Regions from separate parts of the Streptomyces sp. NPDC059201 genome, predicted to be linked through region 1. Evidence: riboswitches for the same ligand, from Rfam matches in the RefSeq annotation. Region 1 holds a riboswitch; each other region holds the start of a gene.
What was found. Region 1 has a riboswitch for cyclic di-AMP ahead of ACFXMG_RS30870 (peptidoglycan DD-metalloendopeptidase family protein). Riboswitches for the same ligand answer to the same signal wherever they lie in the genome.

Region 1 (2,189 bases):
GTGCGGCGCGTCGGACTTCACGTAGTCGGCCTCGATGGCCTCGCGCTCCACGCCCAGCGCGAGCAGGGTGATCGCGATCGAGAGCCCGGCGCGGTCCTTGCCGGCCGCGCAGTGCATCAGGGCCGGGACGGACTCCTCGGCGAGGGAGTGCAGGACCCGGCTGTGCTCGGCGGTCCGCTCCACGATCATCCGGCGGTACGAGGACGTCATCCGGTCCGCCGCCTTGCCGTCGCCCAGCAGGTTCCGCAGCGTGCCGAGGTCGCCCTCGCGGACCATCCGCCAGAACTCCTTGCCGTCGGCCGGGTCGCTCAGGGGTATGTTCACGTTCCGTACGCCCGGGAGCTCGACGTCGGGCCCCTCCACCTTGGCGTCGGCGGCGTTGCGGAAGTCGAAGATCGTGTGCAGCCCGAGGTCGGAGAGGAAGGCCGCGTCGGACTCGGTGGCGTCGGCGAGGTGACCGCTGCGGAAGAGGGCGCCGGGCCGGACGGCCCGCCCGTCCGTGGTCGGCAGGCCGCCCACGTCCCGGAAGTTGCGGACCTCGGCGAGCTCGGGCTCGCCGGGTTCGAGGGGGTGGACCTGCGGCGACTGCTGCGTCACGGATGCTCCTGGGGGTAGGCGTCAGCGGGACCGGGACGAGATCGGTTCCCCCCGCAATCATCCCGGCGCGCAGGGCCTGGCGCACCCCCCTGGTCGGTAATGGGCGATCTGTCCGTATTGGAGGGTCTTGCGGTAACGCGCCCTGGTTGCGGGGGAGATGGAATGCGGCGCGTGAGCAGGGTCATAGAAGTGACGGATCGTGGCCGACCGCCCGGATCAATCACCCTCCCTGAAAAGGGAATCGAGGGACCGTCATCGACGGAGGGTGACCGGAATTCCGGGCCCGAAGATCGTCCCGGAATGCCCGTCGAATTCCGTGGCTTGTTCGCGCCGACCCCGCTCGTCTAGCGTCGCCGTCAATCCGGTCGGACCGCCGAATCCTGCCACCGCCCGGAATTCGACCCCATCCCATCGCGTGGCAGGAGCGGGGGACCCAAGGAAGTACGCCGGTCCCGCGACGCAGGACGGCTAGGGGTGAAGCCGCGTGAGAAACGCGGCCGGGCATCTCCAGTCCGAACCCGACAGCTCACCTCGCAGGCGCCGGAGAGGAATTCGCCATGCCCGTGAAGGGTAAGCACCGCCGCCAGAAGTCCACCCTCATCACCCGTGGCCTCGTCGCCGCCGGCACCGGTGGCGCCGTCGTCGCCCTGCCGCTCCTCGGCGCCACCGGCGCCCACGCCGCCGAGCAGGCCGCCCCGGCCGCCGTCTCCAGCGCCGTGGTGAGCGCCGCCGCGCACGTCCACACCCAGGCCGCCGCCGCGCCGGCCGCCCAGGCCGCCGCCCCGAAGACGTACTCCGTCGTCGCCGGCGACTACCTGTCGAAGATCGCCGCCGAGCAGAACGTCGCCGGCGGCTGGCAGAAGCTCTACTCCGACAACCGCCAGGTCGTCGGCGGGAACCCCTCCCTGATCCTGCCGGGCATGAAGCTCACCCTCGGCGCCAAGAACCCCGCCAAGGCCGCCGCCCCGAAGCCCGCCGCCGCGCAGTCCGCGCCCAAGGCCGCCGCCAAGGCCGCCCCGAAGGCCGCTCCGAAGGCCGAGCGCAAGGCCGCCCAGAAGACCCAGTCCTCCGGCGAGCAGACCCGCGCCTCGCGCTCCACCGAGCGCGCCGCCGCCCCGGCCGCCGCGCAGTCCACCTCCTCCGGCTGGGTCGCCCCCGTCGCCGGCGGCGGCGTCTCCACCCCCTACCGCGCCTCCGGCTCCATGTGGTCCTCCGGCTACCACACCGGTGCCGACTTCATCGCCTCCTCCGGCACCACCGTCCGCGCCGTCGGCGCCGGCACGGTCGTCTCCGCCGGCTGGAGCGGCGCCTACGGCAACGAGGTCGTCATCCAGCACGCCGACGGCAACTACTCGCAGTACGCCCACCTCTCCTCCCTCTCCGTCTCCTCCGGCCAGTCCGTGAGCGGCGGCCAGCAGATCGGTCTCTCCGGCTCCACCGGCAACTCGACCGGCCCGCACCTGCACTTCGAGATCCGCACCTCGCCGAGCTACGGCGCGGACATCGACCCGCTGGCCTACCTGCGCCAGCACGGCGTGTCGATCTGACCCGTCCGGCCCCACGGCCACACGAAGGCCCGGCACCCCTGGTGC
Region 2 (2,189 bases), on a different contig from region 1:
GGGTGGGGTGACGGGTCAGAGGCTGACGCCGCGGGCGCGGAGGTACGCGACGGGGCTGATGTCGGAGCCGTAGTCGGCGCTGGTCCGGGCCTCGAAGTGGAGGTGCGGGCCGGTCGAGTTGCCGGTCGAGCCGGAGATGCCTATCTGCTCGCCGGGCTCGACGGACTGCCCGACGTAGACGCCGATGGACGACAGGTGGCCGTACTGGGTGTACGTGCCGTCGTTCATCCGGATCACGATGTTGTTGCCGTACGCGCCGCCCCAGCCGGCCTCGACGACGGTGCCGGAGCCGACCGAGACGACCGAGCTGCCGTAGGCGGCGTGGAAGTCGACGCCGGAGTGGCTGCCGGAGGACCAGAGGGAACCGCCGGTCTTGTAGCCGGTGGAGACGTACGAGCCGGAGACCGGGAGGTTGAAGGAGGCGAGGCGGCGGCGCTCGGCCTCGCGGGCGGCGCGCTCCTTCTCCTCGCGGATCTCCTGCGCGCGGGCCTCGGCCTTGCGCTTCGCCTCGGCGCGCGCCTTGGCCCGGGCCTCGGCCTCGGCGGCCTCCTGCTCCTGGGCGGCGGCCTGGGCGCTGATCTGGTCGGCGATGGACTCGTCGGCGATCACCTGAGTGAGGCCGGTGTCCTCGGCGGAACGGTTGTCCGTGTCGGCGGCGAGCGCCGGGGAGGCGAGGGTGCCGACGACGCCGGTGGTCGCGAGGGCGGCCACGCCGGCGAAGCCGGCGCTGCGGCGAGCCAGTCGGCTCGCACCACGGTGCTTCCCGGTGGCACGGGTGAACGCCAAGACGGTTCCTTTCCTTCCTTCTCGCCTACCGGGTTAGCTGACGGGTTCGGAGCAGGAAGGTCTCCTACGGACCCCTCCGCGCGGCGAAGGCGTCCGATTCACCCCAGGGACTGAGTGGGTCCCCGGCTCCCCAGGCTCGCGCCTGACGGGGACTCGGCGATGGCTGTCCGGGTGCCGCGGGTGCGGCGCGTGCGTCGGGTCGGACAGCCGGGTCGACGCTAGGCCGGACGGATGTCGATCGCCAAACAGACACGCCCATTTGTAAGACATGCCACAGGGCATACGATCACCCTTGTCTCATAACGGATAAAGCGGAGGTCTCCGACGCAACTTCGCATCGGAGACCTCCGCCGGGAGCCGACGGCGGGTCAGCTCACCACGGTCACCTCGCCGATGCCGAGGGCCCGGACGGGCTCCTCGATCTGCGCGGCGTCGCCCACCAGGACGGTGACGAGCCGGTCCACCGGGAAGGCGCTGACGACGGCGGCCGTGGCCTCGACCGTGCCGGTCTCGGCGAGCCGGGCGTACAACCGCGCCTGGTAGTCGTCCGGGAGGTGCTGCTCGACCTGGTCGGACAGGGTCGCGGCGACCGACGCGGCCGTCTCGTACTTGAGCGGGGCCACGCCCACCAGGTTCTGCACGGCGATGTCCCGCTCGGCGTCGGTGAGACCGCCCTCGGCGAGGGTGCGGAGCACCTTCCACAGGTCGTCGAGGGCCGGACCGGTGTTGGGGGTGTCGACCGAGCCGCTGATGGCGAGCATCGAGGCGCCGTGCCCCTCGCCGTCCGAGCGGAGCACCTGCCCGAAGGAGCGCACGCCGTACGTGTACCCCTTCTCCTCGCGCAGGACGGCGTCCAGACGAGACGTCAGGGTGCCGCCGAGGCAGTAGACGCCGAGGACCTGCGCGGCCCAGACGGCGTCGTGGCGGTCCGGACCGATCCGGCCGATGAGCAGCTGGGTCTGGACGGCCCCGGGGCGGTCGACGATGACGACCCGTCCGGTGTCGTCGGCGGTGATCGGCGGCATCGGGCGCGGCGCGGCCGGCTTGCCCGCCCAGCCGCCGAGGGTCTCGGCGAGGACCTTGTCGAGGTCGACGCCGGTGAGGTCGCCGACGACGACCGCGGTGGCGGCGGCGGGCCGCACGTACCCGTCGTAGAAGGCGCGGACGGCGGCGGCGTCGATGACCTCCACCGTCTCCTTGGTGCCCTGGCGCGGCCGGGACATGCGGGCGGTGGCCGGGAACAGCTCCTTGTAGAGCTGCTTGGCCGCGCGCCGGCTGGGGTTGGCGGCCTCGTGCGGGATCTCGTCGAGCCGGTTGTCCACCAGGCGCTTGACCTCGTCCGGGTCGAAGGCCGGGGAGATCAGGGCCTCGGCGACGAGCCCGAGCGCCTTGTGGAGCCGGGA
Region 3 (2,189 bases), on a different contig from region 1:
AGGCGGGCGGCCGGCTCTCGTTCACCCCGACCGCCGAGGGCGGCAAGACCGTATGGATCACCCTGCCGTGGGCCGCAGCAGCCGTCCCCGCCTGCTGAACGCCTGCTGGATGCCTGTTGGGCGTCTGCTGAACCCTTGCTGCCCGCCGCTCAGGCGGAGTGCATCTCCGTCGACGGCCACGAGCCGCCGGCGAACTGGGGGCCCCAGTAGTACGGATTGACCTCTTCGAGCCGCCGCGCGACCCAGCGGGTCGGGTCCTCGGGGTCGGGGACGCCGACCTCCACGTCGGGCCCCCAGAGCGCGAGCCGCTCCTGGCAGATGCCGCACGGCGGCAGGATGACGTACCGGCCGTCCTCCGGGTCGCGGAAGACGCAGACGGAGGCGGTCACCCGGCGGTCGAGGGTGTACGCCTGGCAGTAGGCGCCGGTCTCCTGGCAGAGGGTGACGCTCGCGTGGATGTTGTCGAAGCCGACGCTCGTCAGGATCCGGCCGTCGTCGAGGCGGACGGCGGCGGCCCCGCCGGGCTCGTCGGCGGGCCAGCGGCGGTCCAGCTGTGCGACGGCCGCGTCGACAAGAGCTTGGTCAAGTGTCATCGCCGCATCCTAGGGACAGCGCGGTGGCGGGCGCGCGGCCCGTGAGGGAGGAGAGAGCGCCCGCGGTGGGGAGTGTGGCGGCGCCACCGCACTCCGGGGGACGGCCGCGGGCGCTCTTGGGTCAGCGCACGCGACCGTAGTAGACCTTGGAGGACCAGATCTTGTCGAGCTTCACCCAGGAGCCGGTCTTGGGCGAATGCCAGATCTTGCCGCTACCGGCGTAGATCCCCACGTGGTAGACCCTGCCGCCCGAGTGGAAGAAGACCAGGTCCCCCTTCTGCCGGCTGGAGGCGGAGATGTGCCGGGTCTTGTTGTACTGCTGCTGCGCGGTGCGGGGCAGCGACTTTCCCGCCTTCTTGTACGCGTAGAGCGTCAGTCCGGAGCAGTCGAAGCGGGTGGGTCCCGTCGAGCCGTACCGGTAGGGCGCGCCCTTCTTGGAGGCGGCGACGCCCAGTGCCTTCGTCGCGTGGGAGGTGGCTGCCTGGGCCTCGGGGGCCGCTCCGGGTGCGAGGAGCGTGCCGCCGACGGCGGCGAGGGTGAGAGCCGAGACGGCTCCGGCCCGGGACAGCAGGGACGGGACATGCATCTGCGCAGTCATGCGCAACCCTTCGTCAGCCGCCTGTGAAGGATGACCTGTCGGGTTCGGGCAGGCGAAGATGCCCGGCCGCGCGCGGGTCGCGGCTTCACCCCAAGGGACGGCCGCGCTGGGGATTCAGCGCGGTCGACCCGTACTGCTCGGGTCCTCCACTCCTGCCGGTCCAATCCTGTCGACCAGACGTCCGGGACGGCGGCAGGACTCGGCGTCCGCCCGGACCGCCCCGCCTGGGTGGCGGGGGCTTGTCGTCGTCGAGGATCTTGACTCACGGTTCGGGTGAAAACCGAGCGGAAACGGCGTTATGTGAGGCTCCTCACGACTGATCCATACGGGTGGACAAGAGGGTTTCGTGATCGTCGTAGGTTTGGCCGACGAGCCCCGTACCAGCGTCGGAATGTCCCATTCCGCCAAATGCGTACATCTGTTGCGCAACTCGCGCGCTGCATCTGTAGCTCTCGCGGCTACGCCGAATGGGGGATGGATTCTGCGTCCCGTGTCGGCCGTCCGGGGCTCGACACGACACGTCGGAATGTCAACTCGCCCGCGTTCCGGGCACGGTGACGCGGGCCGCGCGCCGCTCACCGTCCAACACCCGCAGCGCACACGCCAATGTCTCGGCGTGGACCTCGCTCTCGCCCCGCATATGCATGAGCGTCAGGGCCTCGCGCAGCGCCTCCACCCGGCCGACCAGCGCCTGAGCGGCGCGCAGGGCTCCATAGGTATGCGAACCCCTGGATGGATTGATCTTCCCCAGGAGGTCGACGACTTCGAGATACGCGTCGATGAACTCCCCTTCGGCGCGCGTCAGGGCGGGCAGCGGCGGAAGCTCCGGCACCATCGCGGTCTCACCGGGCCGGTGTGCCGGAGGCGGCCCGGCGGTCGCTGACGATGTGGTCGACCAGGCCGTACGCGAGCGCTGCCGGCGCGTCGAGGACGGTCAGGCGGTCGGTGTCGGAGGCGATCCCCTCCTCGTCCCGGCCGGTGTACGCGGACAGCAGCCC
Region 4 (2,189 bases), on a different contig from region 1:
CTCGGTCATGATCCAGGCGCCGGCCTCGTTCATGGTGGACGCGCTGCCGTGACCGAGCCGGTGGGCGGCGAGCAGGGCGCCGCAGAGACACCGCGCGCCGCGCGCGTCACGCAGCTTGTACGGGGTGTTCTGCCAGCCCCACTCGGTCAGCACGCGGCGCGCGTAGGCCAGATGGACGGAGGGCCGTACGTCGGCCCGGCCGACCCGGCGCCAGACGTGCAGCCGGTCCGGGAGGACGGCCCCGATCCTGCCCGGCAGCGGGCGCTCGGTAGGCGGGGCCGGAGGCAGCGCGTCGAGGGCGTCGGCGACCAGCTGATCGACGGGGACGGAGAGCAGGCTCCGCCAGGCTTCGGGGGCGGGTGGGACCAGGCGCTCCCAGGCGGCGGACTCGTACAGGCGGGCCGCCTCGCGGTCGAGGGCGTCGGGGTCGAGCTGCGCGGTGGACGTCAGAACAGGAAGTGACATTCCTACATCATTGGGACTGATTGTCCAGTTTGCGACTTATGCCACCCGACCGGCACCCTCGGCTCTGACTATCGACATGACGACGCATTGCTCCGCAAAAGGCATCAGATTCCCTATTCGGACATTGCGCCGCCCAGTGACGCGACTCACTCCGCCCCGGCGCAACCCATCGTCCGATTCCCCACGAGCCATGCGCCGCAAGGGATTCCGACCGGCCCGCCGAAACCGTCGATCTTGAATTCCGGCCGGTCGATCTTTACCTCCCCATTTCTCGCGCATTCCCATCTTGTTCCCCGCCGCATTCCTCGCCTACGGTCACCTCTATTCGAGCGGATCGCCAAATCCTGCCACCGCCCGAAAGACCTCCCATTTCACCCGACGGCAGGAGCGGGGGACCCACCACACCGCCGGTCCGGCCATCCGGAACGGCTCGGGGTGAAGCCGCGTGCGCGCGGCCGGACATCTCCAGTCCGAACCCGACAGCTCACCTCGCAGGCGCCGGAGAGGAAACCGTCATGCCCGCTCACGGCAAGCACCGCCGCCCCCGACGCCGTACCGTCACCCGAGGTCTCGCCTTCGCGGGCACCGGCGGAGTCGCCCTCGCCCTGCCGCTGGTCGTGCCCGCCACGGCCGGCGCCCAGCCCGCCGCTCCCGCCCTCGCGCCGGCCGCCGCCGTCGCGGCTCCCACCGCGCGGACCGCCGCCGTGGCGCAGGCCCCCGCGGCCGTTCCCGCCGCTCCGGCCGCCGCGCGCGCCTACACCGTGGTGAAGGGCGACTCGCTTTCCCTGATCGCCCACCGAAAGGGAATTCAGGGCGGCTGGAAGTCGCTTTACCAGGCGAACAAGAAGACCGTGGGTGACAATCCGTCACTCATTCACCCCGGTCTCGAACTGACGATTCGTCGGGATTCCGCCAAGGCCGCGCCGAAGCCCCAGCAGACGGCCCGCAAGAGCGCGGCGAAGCCCGCGTCCGGCGGTTCCGCCGAACGGGCGAGCCGCTCCGCCGCCCGCGCCGCGGCCCCCGCCGTCCAGGCCGCCCCGATCGCCGCCACCCAGTACGCCGACAACCTCGACGGCTGGATCCGCGAGTCGCTGGACGTGATGGCCCGGTACGGCATCCCCGGCTCGTACGAGGGCATCCACCGCAACATCATGCGCGAGTCCTCGGGCAACCCCCGCGCCATCAACCTCTGGGACTCCAACGCCGTGAAGGGCACGCCGTCGAAGGGCCTCCTCCAGGTCATCGACCCGACGTTCGCGGCGTACCACGTGCCGGGCACCTCGCTCGACCCGTACGACCCGGTCGCGAACATCACCGCCGCCAGCAACTACGCGGCCGACCGGTACGGCTCCATCGACAACGTCAACGGCCCCTACTGATCCCGCCCGTTCACGGCCGCACGGAAGCGGCCGGTGAACCAGTCCGTCGCCAGCGACGCCACCTCCTCCAGGGCCCCCGGCTCCTCGAAGAGGTGGCCGGCGCCGGGTACGACCTCCAGCCGGCTCTCGCAGCGCAGCAGCGCCTCGGCCCGCCGGTTGAGGTCCAGGACGAGGTCGTCGCTCCCGCCGACGATCAGCAGTGTCGGGGCCCGGACCCCGGCGAGACGCTCCCCCGCCAGGTCGGGCCGGCCGCCCCGGGACACCACGGCGGCCACGTCGTCGCCCGGGTCCGCCGCCGCCCACAGCGCGGCGGCCGCACCCGTACTCGCCCCGAAGTAGCCGCGC

Region 2: another riboswitch for cyclic di-AMP. It lies ahead of ACFXMG_RS18665 (M23 family metallopeptidase); the one in region 1 lies ahead of ACFXMG_RS30870 (peptidoglycan DD-metalloendopeptidase family protein).
Region 3: another riboswitch for cyclic di-AMP. It lies ahead of ACFXMG_RS36245 (C40 family peptidase); the one in region 1 lies ahead of ACFXMG_RS30870 (peptidoglycan DD-metalloendopeptidase family protein).
Region 4: another riboswitch for cyclic di-AMP. It lies ahead of ACFXMG_RS13390 (transglycosylase SLT domain-containing protein); the one in region 1 lies ahead of ACFXMG_RS30870 (peptidoglycan DD-metalloendopeptidase family protein).

The regions. Positions count from the first base shown of each region.
Region 1 is NZ_JBHZBB010000011.1:251,098-253,286, forward strand. It holds gene ACFXMG_RS30865 (tyrosine-protein phosphatase) at 1-597, opposite strand, end outside; cyclic di-AMP (ydaO/yuaA leader) riboswitch at 987-1,150, shown strand; gene ACFXMG_RS30870 (peptidoglycan DD-metalloendopeptidase family protein) at 1,155-2,144, shown strand.
Region 2 is NZ_JBHZBB010000005.1:119,517-121,705, reverse strand. It holds gene ACFXMG_RS18665 (M23 family metallopeptidase) at 16-786, opposite strand; cyclic di-AMP (ydaO/yuaA leader) riboswitch at 794-955, opposite strand; gene ACFXMG_RS18660 (M16 family metallopeptidase) at 1,155-2,189, opposite strand, start outside.
Region 3 is NZ_JBHZBB010000016.1:135,379-137,567, reverse strand. It holds gene ACFXMG_RS36255 (ATP-binding protein) at 1-98, shown strand, start outside; gene ACFXMG_RS36250 (cytidine deaminase) at 150-593, opposite strand; gene ACFXMG_RS36245 (C40 family peptidase) at 715-1,191, opposite strand; cyclic di-AMP (ydaO/yuaA leader) riboswitch at 1,195-1,406, opposite strand; gene ACFXMG_RS36240 (hypothetical protein) at 1,721-2,026, opposite strand; gene ACFXMG_RS36235 (ATP-dependent Clp protease proteolytic subunit) at 2,034-2,189, opposite strand, start outside.
Region 4 is NZ_JBHZBB010000003.1:691,243-693,431, forward strand. It holds gene ACFXMG_RS13385 (hypothetical protein) at 1-465, opposite strand, end outside; cyclic di-AMP (ydaO/yuaA leader) riboswitch at 791-976, shown strand; gene ACFXMG_RS13390 (transglycosylase SLT domain-containing protein) at 981-1,844, shown strand; gene ACFXMG_RS13395 (phosphoribosyltransferase family protein) at 1,838-2,189, opposite strand, start outside.